DNA from 4 places in the Janibacter cremeus genome. Region 1 is predicted to be linked to each of the others. Evidence: riboswitches for the same ligand, from Rfam matches in the RefSeq annotation. Region 1 holds a riboswitch; each other region holds the start of a gene.
The links. Region 1 has a riboswitch for S-adenosylmethionine ahead of O9K63_RS04680 (flavin reductase family protein). Riboswitches for the same ligand answer to the same signal wherever they lie in the genome.

Region 1 (4,905 bases):
GGGCTGGCGCGGGGACTTCTACCCCACAGGTCTCCCCCAGCGCCGTGAGCTCCCCCACGCCGCCGAGCAGCTCCCTTCGCTGGAGATCAACGGCTCGTTCTACTCGCTGCAGCGCCCGACCTCGTACGCCAGGTGGCGGGACGAGACCCCCGACGACTTCTGCTTCGCGGTCAAGGGAGGCCGCTTCATCACGCACATGAAGCGGTTGCGGGATGTCGAGTCGCCGCTGGCCAACTTCTTCGCCTCCGGGGTGCTCGGGCTGGGCGAGAAGCTCGGCCCGATCCTGTGGCAGCTGCCCGAGCGGCTCGCCTACGACGAGGCGCTGCTGACCACCTTCTTCGACCTCCTCCCGCGCACCATCGGGCAGACGGTCGACCTCGCGGCGCGCCACGACGGCAAGCTGCGGGAGGATCGGGTGCTCGGCCGGCCCGCCCCGCACGTCCCCATCGACCAACCGGTCCGCCACGCACTCGAGCCGAGGCACCCGAGCTTCGACTCCCCCGAGGCCCGGGAGCTGATGCGTCGCCATGGCATCTGCATGGTCGTCGCGGACAGCGCCGGTCGATGGCCACGGATGGGCGACTCGACCGCCGACTTCCACTACGTGCGCCTGCACGGCGACACGGAGCTGTACACCAGCGGCTACTCCTCCGAGGCCCTCGATACGTGGGCGGACCGGTGCCGCACGTGGGCGGCCGAGGGAGCCGACGTCCACGTCTACTTCGACAACGACGCCAAGGGCCACGCCCCGCACGACGCAGTGGCCCTGCTGGAGCGGTTGCGTGCGTCGCCCTGAGCGGAACGGTCCGCCACCGGGCCCGTCGGGGTGTCCTACCTTGTCGGTGTGACCGAGACGCAGATCAGGACCGTGGCCGTCGTGGGCGCGGGCGCCATGGGAGCCATGTACGCCGCGCACTTCGTCGAAGGGGGCATGGAGACCGCACTCGTCGCATCCGGCGACCGGGCCGCCAGGCTGCGTCGCGACCCGATCGACGTCAACGGTGAACCACTGCGGGCACGGATCGTCGAGCCGGGGGTGGACGACTTCCGTGCCGACCTCGTCGTCGTCGCTGTGAAGCACCACGACCTGGCCGCCGCGCTCGACGACGTCGCCCCCTTCGTCGGACCCGGGACCACCTTCGTCTCCGTGCTCAACGGGCTCGACAGCGAGATGACGATCGCCGAGCGGTTCGGCAGCGACGGGGTCCTGCTGTGCATCGCCCTCGGTATGGCGGCCGGACGCGAGGGATCCGAAGTCACCTACCTCTCCCCCGGCCACCTCGTGATCGGGACGACACCCGGGCTGGCCGCCACCGAGCGGGTGCACGCGGTGGGTGCCGCCCTCGACGCTGCTGGTCTCGAGTGGCAGACCCCCGCGGACATGCGCCACGAGATGTGGTGGAAGTTCATGGTCAACACCGCCATCAACCAGGCCTCGGCGGTCCTGCGCAGGCCGTACGCGGCATTCATCGACGAGGGTCCGGCCCGCTCCCTCATGCTCGCCCTGGCCCACGAGGTCATCGCGGTATCCGGGGCGGAGGGAGTGGGCCTCGGTGACGCCGACCTGGCCCGCTGGGACAGCGTCCTGAGGGGACTCCCCGGTGACGGGCAGACGTCGATGCTCCAGGACGTGGTGGCCGGTCGTCGCACCGAGGTCGCCCTCTTCGCCGACCGGGTGGTCGCGCTCGGTCAGCAGCACGGCATCCCGACCCCGTACAACCAGATGACCTCCTGGATCCTCGCGGCCCGCTGACCTGACCTCAGCGTCGGTCGCGCACGAGCCGGCGCACCTCGACCTCGTACCGGCTGGCCGGACCACCGGGGGTGCGGAAGAACCGTCGACGCAGGGCCCCCTCGACCCGCGCTCGGTCACCGTCGACGAAGCGCGCCGCAGCCCGTCGTGCGACCGCCGTCCAGCAGGCGCAATCGATGGTGTCGACCGGACCGCCGGCGTCCCTGGTGACGACGAGCCGGAGCGTCACCAGCTCGTCACCGCTCGGCAGCTCCCGCGTGGTGGGCGCACCGCTGATCCGTCCGGTCAGCTCGATGTGGTTGATCTCGTCGACGTCGTGGATCGTCGTGCCTCGGGCCATGCCACTCCCCCGCTCTCGGTTGCTCGTCAATCTCCAGAATCGTTGTCCCGCAACGCGTGCGGGAAGCAGTTCGACAAGCTGTGGATGCCGGCGCGATGAGCTGTACGGCTGTGGACGCCCGGCCCAACTGGCGAGACACGAATTGACCGGCGAGCGGTTGGGGGCTTCTACTGGGAGCACCCATCCAGAGCGGCCGAGAGATCTGGCTCGACGACGCCGCAGCAACCACCCTCCGGGGCAGGTGCTCACGCCAGGATCGATGGAGGATCGATGCACCACTCCGTGTCCGCTGTGACCACTCCACTGCGCCCTGCCCTCGAGCAGGAGTTCTTCAGCCGCCGCATCGTCGACCTCATGCGTCGGGGCGTCAGCGCCTGTCGCGCCATCTGACGACGGCCGCCGCCGCTCCCCCCGAGCCTTCTCGCCCGGGGCGAGGAGCCCCCTTCGTCATGACGTGGCCCGGCCACGCGCGATCACGCCTGCACTCACCCACACCTCCTGAGGAGGAACCATGAGCACTCCCCTCGTCGACGTCCTCGAACCACTCGACCTGCGTGATGTCTTCCGTGGCGCCGCCGCGAGCACCTGGGTCGTCACCGGCAGCTCGAGCGCCGGACACGTCGGCTTCACCGCCATCTCGATCGTCTCGGTCTCGGTCGACCCACCGCTCGTCAGCTTCAACATCTCCAAGACGTCGAGCTCCCTGGCGACCATCAGCCGGTCCCGCAGGGCTGCGCTCCACCTCTTGTCGGACGAGCAGCATTCCGTCGCAAGCAGGTTCGCCGGCCACCGGGACCGCCGCTTCGTCGAGGACGGCACCTGGTCCGTGGACGAGGGAGGTCTCCCACTCATCCACGGAGGCGCAGCGCGCCTCGTCACCGAGATCGTCGACCTCGTCGACGTGGGCGACAGCTTCATCGCCGTCGCGCGAGTCGACACCGCCGACATCACCGGACGCCCGCCACTCGTGCACCACGCCGGTGGCTACCACCCCCTGACCGCCCTCACCACGACCCCGAACGGAGCCTGACCGTGGCCTTCCCCGACCCCCTGAACTTCGCCTACTGGGTGCCCAACGTCTCCGGCGGCCTCGTCGTCTCCGACATCGAGCAGCGCACCGACCACTCCCCCGAGTACAACCGCGACGTCGCCCGTACCGCCGAGCAGGTCGGCTTCGACTACGCCCTGACCCAGGTGCGCTACCTCGCGTCCTACGGCGCCGATGCCCAGCACGAGTCGGTGTCCTTCTCACTCGACCTCCTCGCCGCGACGGAGCGGCTGAAGGTCATCGCCGCCGTGCACCCCGGTCAGTGGCCGGCGCACATCCTCGCCAAGCTCGCCGCCACGGCGCAGACCACGAGCGGGAACCGACTGGCGCTCAACGTCGTCTCCGGCTGGTTCAAGAAGGAGTACACCGAGCTCGGTCTCGACTGGCTCGACCACGAGGAGCGTTATCGCCGCGCGGAGGAGTTCATCGAGGTCCTGCGGGGGCTGTGGGACCAGGAGGGCTTCACCTACCGCGGTGACTTCTACCGCACGCGGGACGTCACCTTCCGGCCACAGCCGCAGACCGATCCCGAGATCTTCCAGGGCGGCAACTCCACCTCGGCCCAGGCCATGGCCGGCCGGCTGTCCGACTGGTACCTCATGAACGGCCAGACGATCGAGGGCGCAGCCGAGCAGGTCGCGGCCGTGCGCGAGCAGGCCGCCAAGCACGGGCGACGGGTCCGCTTCGGGCTCAACGGGTTCGCAGTCGTCCGTGACACCGAGGCAGAGGCCGTGGCCGTCGTGGACGAGATCATCGCCAGGGCCGACGTCGACAAGGTCAACGACTTCGGCGAGGCCGTGAAGCAGGCGGGCAGTGCCACGGCCGACAAGAAGGGCATGTGGGCCGACAGCGAGTTCAAGGACCTCGTCCAGTACAACGACGGGTTCCGCACCGGCCTCATCGGCACTCCCGAGCAGGTTGCCGAGCGGATCATCGAGTACAAGAAGGTCGGCATCGACCTCGTCCTCACGGGGTTCCTCCACGTCCGGGAGGACGTCGAGAGGTTCGGCAGACAGGTCATCCCGATCGTGCGCGAGCTCGAGACGGACCTGACCGAGGAGCTGCGCTCCACCGATGAGCTCGTCGGAGCGTCCCGATGAGCGACGCGAGGGCGCTGCCCACGGCGGAGGAGCTGAGGGCCCTGCAGAAGCCGCTGAAGCAGCTCTACCGGGACGAGCCGGAGCAGGCACTCGTGACCAGCTCGGCCTCCGTGCACCTCGCCGACGACGGCATCGCGGCCGTCATCGACGGAGCCGGTGGGCGTTCCCGTGCGGGGTTGCACCCGGTGGCCGGTGGTGACGGCAGCGAGGCCTGCTCCGCGGACATCCTGCTCGAGGCACTCGCCGCCTGCGCGGGGGTGACCCTGCGCTCCGTGGCCACCGCGATGCGCGTGACCCTGCGCTCGGGCACGATCCGGGCAATCGGCACCTGGGACGGGCGCGGCACCCTCGGCGTCGACAGGGAGGCACCGGTCGGCCTCACCGGCGTGCGCCTCGAGTTCGCGCTCGACACGGACGCCGACGAGGCGACGACCGCGAAGCTGCTCGACCTCACCGAGCAGTACTGCGTCATCGCCCAGACACTGCACGCGCCGCCGCCTCTCGAGGTCGTGCTGGTCCGGGAGTGACATCATTGGCGGGATGAGCGAGCTCCGCGTCCCTCCCGGGCCGGGGATCCCCGACGGCGTGGTGGTCCCCGGCGCCGAGCTGTCCGAGCAGTTCAGCCGTGCCGGGGGCCCCGGCGGCCAGGGCGTCAACACGACCG
Region 2 (4,905 bases), 530 kb from region 1:
CGCGCGCAGGTGACCGTCCGGGCGGACGAGGTCCTCCGCGGGCAGCTCCTCGGAGAGCAGGTCGAACAGGTCCCCGGTGGGCGCGCTGGGCACCTCGTGCGGGTCGAGGCCGTGGACCGCCGCCCAGGCCAGCTCGGGTCCGGCGGCCCAGCCGCCGTGGGTGAGTCGGTGCACCTCGGCGACGTCCCACGTGCGGTCGAGGCGGGCACCGGCGCGGATGGCCGCGGCGACGGCGTCGGCCGACCAGGTGACCCAGCGCACGGTCGGGTCCAGCGCGGCGACGAGCGCCTCGACGTCCGTGGTGGGCACGGCAGGGGAGTGCGGCGGCAGCACGGCGCCGACACCGTCCACGCCGACCACGACGGCCCCGAGATCCTCCACGGGCAGCGAGGCTACCGGCGTGGGCCGACACTCCTGCCCACGCACGTCCCCGGCGCCGGCGGCGTGGCAGGATCGGGACCGGACCACCGGTCGCACCACACACGAAGGGCGTCACATGGGCTTCATCACGGACATGTTCGGCCGCGGTCGGGGCAGGCACGCGTCCCGGGACACGCGATCCGCCCTCGAGCAGGCCCAGGACCCGCAGGCCTCGTCGGGGACGGTCGTCACGCTCGTGCAGAACCTGCTCGACGTCGGCATCGACGGCCGCGGCCCCTTCGACTCCGCCGTCTCGGTGGCGGAGACCGCGCTGCTCCGGGCCGGCGGCAACGCCGAGAGGGCCATCGACGACATCGTCGGCAGGCACGTCAAGCTCGCCGGCGCCCACGGCTTCGTGACCAACCTCGGCGGCTTCACGACGATGCTCGTCGCGCTCCCCGCCAATGTCCTCGGCTTCTACGTCCTCGCCACGCGCATGGCCGCCGCCGTCGCCCACGTGCGCGGCCACGACCTGCAGCGGCCGGAGGTGCGCTCCGCCGTGCTGCTCAGCCTCGTCGGCGCCGACGCCCAGGACCTGCTGGCGAAGGCCGGGATGGTCGCCCCGGGCGGTCGCCTCGCGACCTTCGCGACGCAGCGGCTGTCCGGACCGGCCCTGATGGTGGTCAACAAGGCCGTCGGCTTCCGCATCCTCAGCCAGGCGGGGAAGGGGGTCTTCTCCCGCTTCGGCAGGGCGGTCCCGGTCGTCGGTGGCGCCGTCGGCGCGGGGCTGGACGTGTGGTTGCTCAATCAGCTGGCCGACCACGTGCGCGCGGAGTTCGCCGCGGAGGCCGCTCCGGGCATCGAGGGTCCCACCGCCTGAGGAGTAGCCTGCGTGGTGTCCACCACCCGGAGGTGACCGATGCCCATCGGCCCCAGCACGTACCGAGCCGCCCGACTCGCCCACGCGATGCACGAGGCCTCGACCGCCCCCGGTGCGCCGGGCCTGTGGGCCCGCGTGCGCGCCGTCCCACGCATGGTCCGGGCCGTGCGCTCCGGGCGGTACACGGGCCTGACGTCGACGCGGCTGATGATGCTGCTCGCGGGGGTCGGGTACGTCGTCTCCCCGGTCGACCTCGTCCCGGAGGGATTCCTCCTCGCGCTCGGGCTCGTCGACGACCTCCTCGTCATCGGGTGGGTCGCCACCGCGCTCATGCGTGAGACGGAGGACTTCATCGCCTGGGAGCGCGGCGCGACCGCGTGGGCCGGGCAGCGGGCGCGAGGTCAGGACCGGCCCGAGGGGCGGACGGTGCCCTCCCACGTCGTCCCGGACTGACGCCACCCACAAGCTCTTCCGCGTGCGACGCACTACCCACAGGCGGCGAAGGGGGCGCCCCCCGCACCGACGATCATCGGCAGATTCGGGGCATGACAACGACAGTTCGCCCCCGCAATCCCGCCGAGCTCGCCGTGGTGCTCCCGTACCAGCTCGGCTACCACCCCGGCCCCTCCGTCGTCGTGACCGTCCTGCACGGCAAACGCCTCGGGCTCGTCCAGCGCCACGACCTGCTCAGCGACCCCGAGGACTGCCGCGGTGCCGCCGGGCAGGCGATGGCGATCGCCGCCCGCGAGTCGGCGACGGCGGTGATGGTCATCGCGCACGAGGACCGTGCAGGTGACTCCGCCCCCTTGTCCGAGGCGATGCTCGAGGCCGCGACGGCCGAGGGGATCAGCGTCCACGACCGCGTCGTGGTGCGCGACGGGCGCTGGTACTCACCCGACTGCGCCCAGAGCTGCTGCCCCGAGGAGGGTCAGCCCCTGCCTCGGCCGGAGGACGTGCCCGCCGTCGCGGCCTTCGTGCACGCCGGCGTCGCGCCACTGCCGAGCCGTGCGGCCATCGTTGAGGGAGTGCTACCGGGGCGGGACGAGGACCGCGCGCGCTCCGTGGGCCTGCACCTGGCAGCCCTCGGGTCGCCCAGCAGCACGCGCACCTTCGGTGGTGGCCCGACCGGCCCGCCTGCCTCCTGGTTGGACCGTGGGGAGGACGTCCTCGCGTGGTGGGCACAGCTCCTCGACCCGCGACCCCGGGCGATGGCCGTCACGGTCTTCAGCGACGAGGCGCTCGCCCGGGTGGCGACCTCGCTCCGGGACGTCGTCTGGCGCGACGCCCTCCTGGGCGTCCTCTGCCCGGGTGCCATGCCGATGGCCGAGAGCTGCGGCGCCCCGGCCGCTGCGGCGGTGCTCGCCGCCCGGTGGTGCCCGTGGGTGCCCGACGTCGACATCGCCGTCGAGGACGTCGCGGCAGGGATCGACGAGGAGCGGGCGCGTGCCTCGGCCGACGTCTCTCCCGAGCGGTGGCACGAGGAGGTGCTCGCCGTGCGCTCGCGCCTGGTCGAGCTGAGCCGGTTGCTGCCACCCGAGGCGACGCCGCCCGTCCTGACCCTCGTGGCCCACCTGGCCTGGTGGGTGGGGGACGGGACGGTCGCCGGCATCTGCCTGGAGCGGGCCCTGGAGATCGAGCCGGACCACCGGCTCGCCGAGCTGATGCTGCGGTTGCTCTCCGCGGGGGTGCGACCCTGGGCCGGTGCCCTCCGGGAGGGGGCGTCGGGGGAGGCCGCCTGAGAGGCCCGCCGGAGGGTCCGGTGTGCGGACCCCGCTCGATCCTTGTCGCTTCACTGGCTATGGTTGTCGGCAGGTCATGAGCGCCAGCGTCAAGCCCCGGCTTGCTGGCCGGCAACCCTCTTCGCGACGGGGTGCCCCGGGTGATGACCTGGCTGCACCGTAGGGGTGTGGCAAGGCGAGCCCCGGGAGACCTCATCATGAGCGTGACCACCAGGCCCCCCACGACTGCGGGTTCCTGGCGCGACGGAGACCACCCCGGCCGCCGGAAGTTCGTCACCATCGGTGACCTCGATCTCGAGTCCGGCGACCGGCTGCCCGACGTGGTCCTCGCGTACGAGACGTGGGGCGAGCTCAACGAGCGCCGTGACAACGCGATCCTCGTCGAGCACGCCCTCACCGGGGACAGCCACGTCGTCGGCCCGGCCGGTCCCGGCCACCCCACCGCGGGCTGGTGGCCCGACCTCATCGGCTCCGGCGCACCCCTGGACAGCGACGAGTACTTCGTCGTCGCCATCAACGTCCTCGGCGGCTGCCAGGGCAGCACGGGCCCCGGCGCCCGCTCCGCCGACGGACGTCCGTGGGGGAGCCGGTTCCCCCGGGTGACGATCCGTGACCAGGTCACCGCCGAGGCGCGCCTGGCCGACGAGCTGGGCATCCACACGTGGCAGTCCGTCATCGGTGGGTCCATGGGCGGCATGCGCACCCTCGAGTGGGTCGCGAGCTTCCCCGACCGGGTCGCCGCCGCGGTGGCGCTCGCGACGAGCGGTTACGCCACGGCCGAGCAGATCGGGTGGAGCCAGGCGCAGATCCTCGCCATCCGCAACGACCCCTGGTTCGCCGGCGGCGACTACTACGACAACCCGCAGGGTCCCGAGGCCGGCCTGGGCATCGCCCGGCGCATCGCGCACATCACCTACCGCAGCGAGCCCGAGCTGCACCAGCGCTTCGACCGCGAGGTCCAGGACGAGCCGGTCGGGCCCAACGGCCGACCGCGGTACACCGTCGAGAGCTATCTCGACCACCACGGCGGCAAGCTCGCCGCCCGCTTCGATGCCAACTCCTACGCGGTGCTGTCGGAGGCGATGAACTCCCACGACATCGCTCGTGGGCGGGGTGGCCTGCGCGAGGCACTCGCCCCCTTCGCCGGTCGTCTCGTCGTGGTACCGGTCGACTCCGACCGGCTCTACCCGCCGCGGCTGTCCGAGGAGCTCGCCGAGGCCAAGCCGGGGGCCGAGCTGGTGACGATCAGCTCCCTCGTCGGCCACGACGGATTCCTCACGGAGGGCGACCAGGTCGCCGACCTGCTGCGCTCCGTCGTCGTGCCGCCACCCCGCTGAGGCGTGCCCTGCGAAATCGTCGCCACGCCAACGCATTCGTGAGACACGTCACGCGGTCGCGGTGTAGCGTTCGACCTAGGTCTTCCATCAGCAAGTCGTCTTGAGGAGCACAGATGATCGTCGTGGGGTACGTGTCGACCAAGGAAGGCGAGGCCGCGCTGGAGCGGGCCTTCGAGGAGTGCAAGCTGCGCGACGAGCAGCTGACCGTCATCCACTCCGATCGTGGCGGTGCCAGCCTCAGCGGTGACGCCGCCCGCAAGAACGACAGCGACCTGCGCCGGGTGGCAGCCCGTCTCGAGGATGCCGGCGTCAAGGGCGATGTCCGCGGGCTCGTGCGCGGCAAGGAGCCGGCCGAGGACCTCATCGCCGTCGCGGAGGAGACCGATGCCTCGCTGATCGTCATCGGGCTGCGTCGCCGCACCCCGGTCGGCAAGCTGATCCTCGGGTCCAACGCGCAGCGAGTCCTGCTCGACGCACCCTGCGACGTGCTCGCGGTCAAGGCGGACGCCCGCTGAGGACCGCACACCAGCGACACCGGGGCGCTCCCTCTGCAGGGGACGCGCCCCGGTTTCGTGCACCTCGGGCCACC
Region 3 (4,905 bases), 1.4 Mb from region 1:
GACGACCCGCAGCTCATCGCCCCGGACGGCAAGGCGGTGGAGACGTGGCGGGAGAACTACCCCTACGACGAGCTGATGACGCGCAACGACTACGACGTCGAGAAGTACCTGCTGCAGATCGAGCTGCTGAAGTTCCAGTACTGGACGCAGGACACCGGACGCCGGTTCGTCCTCCTCTTCGAGGGACGCGACGCGGCCGGCAAGGGCGGGACGATCAAGCGCTTCACCGAGCACCTCAACCCCCGAGGGGCCCGGGTCGTGGCGCTGACCAGGCCGAGCGAGCGCGAGGAGGGGCAGTGGTACTTCCAGCGCTACATCCGGCACCTGCCCACGCGCGGTGAGATCGTCCTCTTCGACCGCTCCTGGTACAACCGTGCCGGCGTGGAGCGGGTCATGGGCTTCTGCACCGACGAGCAGTACGAGGAGTTCATGGACCAGGCGCCCAAGGTCGAGCGGATGCTCGCCGAGGCCGGCGTGCACGTGACCAAGCTGTGGTTCTCGGTGACCCAGCAGGAGCAGCGCACCCGCTTCGCCATCCGGCAGATCGACCCGGTCCGCCGGTGGAAGCTCTCACCGATGGACCTGGAGAGCCTCGACAAGTGGGAGGCCTACACCGAGGCGAAGGAGGCGATGTTCGAGCGGACCGACACCAAGCACGCCCCGTGGATCGTCATCAGGTCCAACGACAAGAAGCGTGGCCGGATCAACGCGATGCGCTACTTCCTCAACCAGTTCGACTACGCGGACAAGGACCCGTCGGTCGTCTTCGCACCGGACAAGAAGGTCGTCGCCCGCGGCAAGAGGGTCGTCGGCGACTGACGATGGTCCCTGCGCTCCGGTTGGGCCCCGGCCAGCGGGGTAATCTCATGAGCAGCCGCCGTCGGGAGCGGCCTCATGAAGGGGAGACGCCATGGAGGGCGGGAGCCACGTCGCGGACTCCTCCTCACGCTCGTGGGTGCTCCGGTCGGTCCGGGGTGCGGCGCTCCTGCTGTGCTTCGGGGTCCTCGGCCTCCTCTGGCTACTGCCCCCCGTGCGCCGTCGCCGCCGCAGGCGCGCGGCGGCATGCACGGCCTGCCGCCGTCGCCAGCGGGTCGGCACCGTCGTCGTCGCGGGCTTCGGGGCGCTGCTGCTCGTCGGCGCGGCGGCCCGCACGCAGCTGGCGGTCCAGGACGAGTGCAGTGCCCGGTTCGCCAGCGGAGCCGAGGAGGTGGTGGCCGAGACGCCGACCCCGGACTCGGTGCCGGGACTGTGGGGACGCACACGCGCCGTGATCAACGCACCGGTCAGCGGAGTCATGCTCCTGGGCACGCGGGCGGCGGGGATGGATCACTGCTCGGGGTCGGCGGTGCTCGTGGCCTTCCCCCCGGACCCGACCGCGCACGGCGGCGGAAGCGTCGTCGGGGACGTCTTCGTCAGCTGGATCGGCCAGCTGGACGTATCCGGCGTCCCGCTGCCCGGCCAGGAGTCCTACGTGCGGTTCGGGTCGGACACCAATGCCAGACCGGATCTGGTCGAGGCGATCGCGCGGCACGAGTCCCGGCACGTCGACCAGTGGGCCGTCGCCACGGTCGTCGGTGGCCCACTGGCGCTGCCGACCGCGTACTACGTCGACAGCCTGATCTTCCCCCTGTCGCGCAACCACTTCGAGCGCGCCGCCGGTCTCGGGGACGGCGGGTACGACCTCCCGCCCGACTTCGGCCCGAGCCCGCTGTGGCCGCCGCTGGTCCTCTCGCTCGCGCTGCTCGTGGTCCTCCTGCGCCGTCGCATCCGCTGGGCGAGCCGCGCGCTCGTGGGCGGCCCGGCCGGTGCCCGGGCCCACGAGGAGGACCGCTGCCCGGTCCACAGCCGGGGATGGTTCAGCAGCGCCCCGTCCCCCCTTCGCCCGGAGCCCGACGACGGGTCCTGAGCGCCCACCCCGGGTCGTGGGCGAGACTGGGGCCATGCCGCTCCCCGACCCACCGCCCCCGCAGGCGCCGCCGCGCGTGCGCAACCGCGAGCTCGCCGACATCGGCCCCCTCGCCCAGCTGCGTGCGGGCCGGCTCGGCATTCGGTTGCCGCTGCTGCTCGTCGGGCTCTTCTTCTACGGCGCGTCGATGGCGATGGTCATCCGCGGCACGCTCGGGCAGATCCCGTGGGACGTCCTGCACGTCGGCGTCGCCAAGCACGTCCCGCTGACCTTCGGGACGATCGTCATCGGTGTCTCGCTGCTCGTCCTCCTGGGGTGGATCCCGCTGCGCCAGAAGCCGGGCGTCGGCACGATCGGCAACGCCCTGCTCATCGGCCCGTCGGCGGACCTCGTCCTCTCCCTCCTGCAGGCGCCGGAGGCCCTCGGGTGGCGGATCGCGCTGCTGGTCGGCGGTGTCGTCCTCAACGGCATCGCGACGGGCATGTACATCGGGTCGCAGTTCGGTCCCGGCCCGCGTGACGGCCTGATGACCGGACTGGCGCGGGTGACCGGGCGCTCGATCCGACTGGTGCGCACCGGGCTCGAGGTCAGCGTGGTCGCCGTCGGGTGGCTCCTCGGCGGTGTCGTCGGTGTCGGCACCGTGCTCTACGCCGTGGCCATCGGACCGCTCGCGCAGCTCTTCCTGCCGCTCTTCACGGTCGACCTGACCCCCCGGCGTCCGGATGCCGGACCCCCCGACTCATAACTGGACATTATGGGTCGCAGTATGTGACGTTATGTCTTGGTCATGAGTCCCAGCGTGAAGCCCCGGCTTGCTGGGCGGCAACCCTCCACCCTCGGTGGGGTGCCCCGGGTGAGGACCTGGACGCGGTCGACCGGCCGTGTCAAGCGCGGGTTCACCTGAGCCCTGGACGAAAGAGTCATGCCATGAGCCAGACGATCGACGAGACCACCAACGACCCGAACCTGCTGACCACCTCGCTCACGGGCTCCCTCGTGCGCGGCACGGCCACGGAGGTCACCCTCTCGGCGCGTCAGCACACCTTCACCATCGACGAGCCGGCCGGCCTCGGTGGCACCGACCTCGGTGCCAACCCGGTCGAGCACCTGCTCGGCGCCCTCGCCTCCTGCACGGTCATCACCTACCAGGTGTGGGCGGAGAAGCTGGGCCTGCGCCTGGACGGCGTGGACGTCGCGCTCGCCGGCGACATCGACCTGCGGGGCTTCTTCGGCACCGCCGAGGGCGTGCGGCCGGGCTTCCGGGGCATCGACCTCGAGGTCACCCTCACCGGCCCGGAGAGCGACGCCGACTACCGCCGTCTCGAGGAGGCCGTGGCGACGCACTGCCCCGTCGCGGACAACCTCACCAACGGCGTCCCGGTGCGGACCACGCTCGAGCTGGCCGCCGGCTGATCACCACGGTCAGCCAGCGCCACTGCTGACTCCGACCGGCAGCGGAGTCAGCGCACGTCGTCCGGTCTGCAGCCCGCAGGGGGTGTTGCAGGCCGGGCGACGTGCTGTCCGGCCAGTGACTAGCGCACGACCTCGCGCAGACTCCCGTCGACCCGTCGGGTCCAGCCGCGAGCGTCGAGATGCTCCAGCAGCGGCACCGCGGTCCGTCGGGTCGTGCCGAGGGCCTGCCGCGCTGCGCTGAGGGTGAAGGGCTGCTCCAGCCCGGCGAGCACCCGCATGGCCCGAGCCGGTGCGTCGGGCAGCAGGACGACGTCGTCGGGCAGGCGCAGCAGCCGGCCGAGCCGGGCCGCGGCGGCGAGCTCGGTGGCACCGAGCCCGAGGTCGGCCAGCTCACCGCGCTCCGGAGCGACGAAGGGGGTCGCCCGCAGCCTCTCCTCGACGGCCGCGACGCCCGCCTCCGCGGCGCCGAGTCCCCCCGCCGCCGGGTCGTGGACGTTCCCGTCGGTGAGGGCCAGGCCGGCCGGACCGATGAGCGTCCGCACGGCCTCGTGACCGAGCGCGGTCGGCAGGTGCGCCGCCAGCCCGAGGTGGCGGGCCGCCTCGGCCACCGGCATCCCGGCGCTCAACGGCTCGCGTCGGTGGTGCTCCCGGACGGCCGTCACGAGGCGCGCCTGCCAGTCGGCCAGGGTGGCCCCGTCCACGAGCCAGTCGCCCATCCGGACGGCGCCGGAGGGGGCGGTCAGACCCAGCCGGCCCAGCACGTCCACCCGGTCGGCGCCCCGTGAGCGCAGCCGCACGGCCGCCGGGTCCCCGGTGGACAACGCCTCGGCGCGCCGGCTGGCCGCGCCCCGGCGAGCCAACGGGAGGGGGTCGACGTCGACGACCCGCACGGACCACAGCCGGCGGCTGCCCGGGTCCCGCAGGATCGCCCGGTCGGCCACCCGCCACGGCAGGACCACCCCCGAGGTCAACCGAGCGAACCCGGCACCGAGCGGACGCACGTGCACGCTGACGTCCGCGGACCCCACGTGCAGCGTCGCCACCTGCGGGGGTGAGCGGTCCGGTCCGCCGGGGGGACCCCCTTCGTCCTCGTCGACGGGAGCCAGGGCGACGTCGACGACGTCGGCCAGCTCGAAGGCATCCGGGGTGAGCAGGACGAGCGAGCGGCCCACGGTGTCCGCCTCCACCCCGCGGAGGTTGACCGCGGCCCGGGAGACCGGCCCGACCTGCTCGCGGGCGGCGTCCTGGCTGTGCAGCCCGCGCACGGTCACCCCGCGGGTGGTGCCGTGGTCGAGGAGGGTCAGCCGGTCACCGCTGCGCAGCGTGCCCGCGCCGAGGGTGCCGGTGACGACCGTGCCCGCCCCGGAGATCGAGAAGGACCGGTCGCCCCACAACCGCACCGGCGCGTCGGGATCGGGCCTCGGCATGCGGTCGACGAGCGCGTCCAACCCGTCACGCACCGAGTCCAGTCCGTCGCCGGTCACGGCGGAGACCTCGCAGACCGGCACGTCCAGGCCGGCCGCCGCGAGCCGCCCGGTCGCCTGGGAGCGCACCTCTGCCCGCTGGTCGGCGTCGGCGAGGTCGCA
Region 4 (4,905 bases), 410 kb from region 1:
TAGCCACCCTCGACGTCCTTGCCGACGCCCATGACCATCGGGTGCTCGTTGTTGCGCGCGACGTCGGAGCGCAGCACGTCCCCGAGGCAGACCATCTCCTTGTCGGCGTTCGGGATCTCGATCCCGATCGCCGACTTGCCGGGGATCGGGCTGAGGATGCGCACATCGGCGGAGGCGACCGCGTACGCGATGTTCTTCGACAGGGCGGTGACGCGCTCGACCTTGACACCGGGGCCGAGCTCGACGACGTACCGGGTGACGGTCGGTCCGCGGTGGAAGCCGGTGACCTGCGCGTCGATGTTGAACTCGTCGAGCGTGCTCGTCAGGGCCTCGACGACCTGGTCGTTGGCCGCCGAGCGCTCCTTGTGCGGCGGGCCGGGCTTGAGGAAGGTGCTCTCCGGGAGCGTGTAGGTGACGTCACCGGCCAGGGCGAGCTGCTCCACCCGCTGGGGCAGCGGGGTGGTGGGCGGTGCCTCGAGCACGGTCTTGTTCTCGACCTTGGCGGGCGCCACGACGGGGTTCGCGGTCGGGCGCTTCTCCCCCGGGCGGGGCCCATCGGCCGGCGGCGGCTCGACCGGGTCCGTCGGCGCGGGGGCGGCGGAGGCCGCAGCCCCCTTCTTCTTGCGGCCCTTGCCGTCGACGGGCTGCACCACGGCGGCCTGGTCGTAGGCGGTGTCCCCGTCACGCTGGCCGGAGAGTGCGTCGTCCTCCGCCGAGCGACGGCGGCGGCGCGCCCGGTTGACCGCGGTCCCGGGCGCGTCGGTCGCGGCCCGCTGATCGCCCACGTGCGCCGGCACCTCCCCGGTGAAGGCGGCACGGATGTAGGCCAGCCGCTGCGGGACCTCGTGCAGCGGGGTCCCCGTGAGCAGCAGGAGGCTGAACAGGCCGAGCAGGGCCAGCAGGATGATCGCGGGCCACTCGGTCACCGCCGTCACGAGCGGGTCGGAGGCGAGAAAACCGACGATGCCGCCCGCGTCGCGCATGGGGTCCGCGCCCTCCGGGGGCTGCGGGATGTCCTTGGCGATGTGGGTCAGTCCGGAGGCGGCGAAGAGGGCCATGACGGTGCCGAAGCCGAGGCGGGCATCCGCCGCCTCGTTGCTCGGGGTGCGCAGCAGGCGCACGCCGAGGACCAGCAGGACGATGGGCAACGCGTAGGCGACCCGGCCGAAGGTGCCCGCGGCGACCGCGTGCACGATGTCGCCGAAGCCGCCGGTCAGGCCCCACCACTCGCGGACGGCGACGACGAGGGCGAGCGCGAGGAAGAGGAAGCCGAGCCCGTCACGACGGTGCTCCGGCTCGATCTGGCTGGCCCCGTGGCCCATCCGGCGCACGCTCGATCCGGTGGCGCTCGCGACGCCCATCCAGGTGCGCTGGACGGCGGCGAGCGGCAGCGGGAGCCCACCCCCGGAGGCGCCCTTCTTCCGCGCCGCCGGGGTCTTGCCCTTGGCGGCCGGCTTCCGCCCCGAGGGCCGCGTGCTTCCGCGGGGTCGCGAGGCGGCGCTCTTGCGAGCGGTGGTCGACGGGCGAGTGGCCATGATCGCAGGGTAGGGGAAAGACACGTCCGGCACACGCGTCACACGCGCACCAGGGCGGTAGCCTCCCCCGGTGGACTCCCGCCTGGTGCTCGTCGCCGTCGTGACGGGCGCACTCGGGATCGGCGCCCTGCTCCGACTGCGCACCGGGCGCTACCGCCGTCCCGACGAGACCGGCCCCCTTCCCCGCCATCTGTGGGTGGCGCCGGTCGCCCCCTTCGCCGGGGTGCTCGTGGCGGGGGCTCTCGCCGACCACCCGTGGCCGGTCCTCCTGCCCTACCTCGTCCTCGTGCCCGCCGGGCTCGCCCTCGCTGCGATCGACGCGGACGTGCACCGCCTGCCCAATGCGATCACGCTGCCGTTGGTGCCGGTCGAGCTCGCCCTGCTCGCCGTGGCGAGCGCCGCGACCGGCGACTGGACCTCCCTTCGCCGGGCGGGTCTGGCGGCACTCGTCGTCGGTGGTGGCTTCCTGCTGCTGGCCCTCGTGCTCCACGGACGCTCGATCGGGATGGGCGACGCCAAGCTCGTCGTCTCGCTCGCAGCAGCCCTCGGCTGGCTCTCCTGGGGTCACGTCCTCCTCGGGCTGTGGCTCGGCTTCGTCCTCGGTGGGGTGGTCGCGCTGGGGCTGTTGCTCGCCCGCAGGGCAGGACGGGGCACTCACCTGGCCTTCGGCCCGTACCTCGTGGCCGGCACGCTGCTCGCCCTCCTCCTCCTCGGCTGACGTCCCACGATCCGAGACGGGTGGCACCCGACCGCACACGCCGGGGAGTGCGTCCGCTACCGTCTCGACCCAAGGTCACGAGTACCAGCGACAAGCCCCGGCTAGCTGGTCGGCAACCCTCCTTCCGCGGTGGGGTGCTCCGGGTGACGACCTGGCCGGCGGCGCGGTGTCGCCCGGCAAGCGCGGACTCACGGTCGACGCCTGGGTCCATGACCCGATGGAGTCCTTCCATGACCGTCTCTGACCTGCGTCCCACCACCACGGCCCTGCCCTCGCTCGTGTCGGCCGGACTGACCTACCGCGACTGCGACGGCACCACCGTCGAGTACGCCCACCTCGACCACGGTGCGACCACCCCCGCCCTCGTCGCCGTCACGGAGGCGGTCACGGCCGCCTCCGTCACCTACTCCTCCGTCCACCGCGGCGCGGGCTTCGCCTCCCGGGTGACCAGCTCCCGCTACGAGGCGGCCCGAGAGGCGGTCGCCGCCTTCGTCGGGGCACGCGAGGACGACCAGGTCGTCTTCACCCGCAACACGACCGACTCCTTCAACCTCCTCGCCCGGGCACTGCCGGCGGGCACGACGGTCTTCGTCTTCGCCTCCGAGCACCACGCCGCGCTGCTGCCCTGGGCCGACGCGGTGCGCCTGCCCATCCCGCACAGCCACGCCGAAGCCGTCACGCTGCTCGACGAGGCGCTGCGCACCCACCCGGGCGAGCACCGGCTCGTCGTCGCGACCGGCGCCTCCAACGTCACGGGCGAGCACTGGCCGATCGAGCGGCTCGCCGACCTGGCGCACGCGCACGGGGCCCGCTTCGCGCTCGACGCCGCCCAGGTCGTCCCGCACCGCCGGGTCGACATCGCGGCCCTGGGCATCGACTGGGTCGCCTTCTCCGGACACAAGGTCTACGCGCCCTTCGGCGCCGGAGCACTCGTGGGCCGTCGGGACTGGCTCGACGCCGCCGACCCCTACCTCGCCGGGGGCGGGGCCACCACCCGCGTCGGTGACGGGGCCGTCGAGTGGACCACCGGTCCGGCCCGGCACGAGGCAGGCAGCCCCAACGTCCTCGGTGCGGTCGCGCTCGCCACCGCCTGCGAGGTCATCGGCGAGCACGAGGAGGCGATCATCGCCCACGAGCACGCCCTGCGCACCCGGCTGCTCAGCGGCCTCGCCACCATCGACGGCGTGCACGTGCACACCCTCTTCGGCAGTCGCACCGGCGCGCCCGTCGCGACGATCACGGTCGACGGGCACGACAGCAGCGAGGTCGCCCGCGTCCTGGGCGACGAGCACGGGATCGGCGTGCGCGACGGGAGGTTCTGCGCGCACCCGCTCGTCGACCACCTGCTCGCCGACCGGCCGCAATCCACGGCCGTGCGGATCAGTGCCGGGCTCGGGACGACCAGCGAGCACGTGGACCGGCTGCTCGCCGCCCTTCGCTCGCTCTGATCCGACGGTGGGGGTCGACCCCGCTCAGGCCTCGACGACCACCGGGATGATCATCGGGCGGCGACGGATCTTGCCGCCGACCCAGCCGCCGACCGCGCGACGGACGACCTGCTGCAGCTGGTGCGGGTCGGTCGTGCCCTTGCGGGTGGCCTCGTCGAGGGCGGCGATGATCTTCGGCCGCACCTGGGTGAAGATCTCCTCGTCCTCGGCGAAGCCACGGGCGGTGATCTCCGGGCCCGCGACGACCTTGCCGGTCGAGGCGTCGACGACGACCATGACCGAGATGAAGCCCTCGTCGCGCAGGATGCGGCGGTCCTTGAGCAGCTCCTCCGTCGCGGCACCGACGCTCGAGCCGTCGACGTAGATGTAGCCGCAGGGCACCGCCCCGACGATGCGCGCCCGGCCGTCGACGAGGTCGACGACGACCCCGTCCTCGGCCAGGACGACGTGGTCCGCGTCCACCCCCGTGGCGATGGCCAGCTCGGCGTTGGCCACGAGGTGGCGCCACTCGCCGTGGACCGGCATCACGTTGCGCGGCTTGACGATGTTGTAGCAGTAGAGCAGCTCACCGGCGCTGGCGTGCCCGGAGACGTGCACCTTGGCATTGCCCTTGTGCACGACGTCGGCGCCCAGGCGCATCAGGCCGTTGATGATCCGGTAGACGGCGTTCTCGTTGCCGGGGATCAGGCTCGAGGCGAGCAGGACGGTGTCGCCGTCGCCCACGTCGATGCGGTGGTCCCGGTTGGCCATGCGCGACAGGGCCGCCATCGGCTCGCCCTGGCTGCCGGTGCACACGAGGACGACCTCGTCGTCGGGCAGCTGGTCGAGCTTCTTGACGTCGACGAGCACGTTGTCGGGCACGTGGAGGTAACCCAGGTCGGCCGCGATGCCCATGTTGCGCACCATCGAGCGACCGACCATCGCCACCTTGCGCCCGGAGCGCTCGGCCGCGTCGAGCACCTGCTGGACGCGGTGCACGTGGCTGGAGAAGCACGCGACGATGACGCGTCGCCGCGCCTTGCGGAAGACGTCGTCGATCGACCCGGCGATGTCACGCTCGGGCGTGGTGAAGCCCGGGACCTCGGCATTGGTGGAGTCGGTGAGGAAGAGGTCGACCCCCTCCTCCCCCGCCCGGGCGAAGGCGCGCAGGTCGGTCAGGCGCCGGTCGAGCGGCAGCTGGTCCATCTTGAAGTCACCCGTGTGC

Region 2: another riboswitch for S-adenosylmethionine. It lies ahead of metX (homoserine O-acetyltransferase MetX); the one in region 1 lies ahead of O9K63_RS04680 (flavin reductase family protein).
Region 3: another riboswitch for S-adenosylmethionine. It lies ahead of O9K63_RS11240 (OsmC family protein); the one in region 1 lies ahead of O9K63_RS04680 (flavin reductase family protein).
Region 4: another riboswitch for S-adenosylmethionine. It lies ahead of O9K63_RS06615 (aminotransferase class V-fold PLP-dependent enzyme); the one in region 1 lies ahead of O9K63_RS04680 (flavin reductase family protein).

The regions. Positions count from the first base shown of each region.
Region 1 is NZ_CP115184.1:1,015,300-1,020,204, forward strand. Features, by position in the region: gene O9K63_RS04665 (DUF72 domain-containing protein) at 1-796, shown strand, start outside; gene O9K63_RS04670 (ketopantoate reductase family protein) at 845-1,753, shown strand; gene O9K63_RS04675 (single-stranded DNA-binding protein) at 1,761-2,093, opposite strand; SAM riboswitch class I at 2,271-2,359, shown strand; gene O9K63_RS04680 (flavin reductase family protein) at 2,605-3,123, shown strand; gene sfnG (dimethylsulfone monooxygenase SfnG) at 3,126-4,241, shown strand; gene O9K63_RS04690 (OsmC family protein) at 4,238-4,768, shown strand; gene arfB (alternative ribosome rescue aminoacyl-tRNA hydrolase ArfB) at 4,782-4,905, shown strand, end outside.
Region 2 is NZ_CP115184.1:488,835-493,739, forward strand. Features, by position in the region: gene O9K63_RS02200 (DNA polymerase) at 1-381, opposite strand, end outside; gene O9K63_RS02205 (EcsC family protein) at 497-1,240, shown strand; gene O9K63_RS02210 (YkvA family protein) at 1,280-1,693, shown strand; gene O9K63_RS02215 (DUF4192 domain-containing protein) at 1,786-2,979, shown strand; SAM riboswitch class IV at 3,052-3,161, shown strand; gene metX (homoserine O-acetyltransferase MetX) at 3,177-4,316, shown strand; gene O9K63_RS02225 (universal stress protein) at 4,430-4,831, shown strand.
Region 3 is NZ_CP115184.1:2,377,971-2,382,875, reverse strand. Features, by position in the region: gene ppk2 (polyphosphate kinase 2) at 1-819, shown strand, start outside; gene O9K63_RS11250 (hypothetical protein) at 911-1,906, shown strand; gene O9K63_RS11245 (YczE/YyaS/YitT family protein) at 1,941-2,651, shown strand; SAM riboswitch class IV at 2,690-2,803, shown strand; gene O9K63_RS11240 (OsmC family protein) at 2,834-3,319, shown strand; gene selB (selenocysteine-specific translation elongation factor) at 3,439-4,905, opposite strand, start outside.
Region 4 is NZ_CP115184.1:1,426,284-1,431,188, forward strand. Features, by position in the region: gene O9K63_RS06605 (DNA translocase FtsK) at 1-1,535, opposite strand, end outside; gene O9K63_RS06610 (prepilin peptidase) at 1,606-2,253, shown strand; SAM riboswitch class IV at 2,327-2,442, shown strand; gene O9K63_RS06615 (aminotransferase class V-fold PLP-dependent enzyme) at 2,484-3,701, shown strand; gene O9K63_RS06620 (ribonuclease J) at 3,726-4,905, opposite strand, start outside.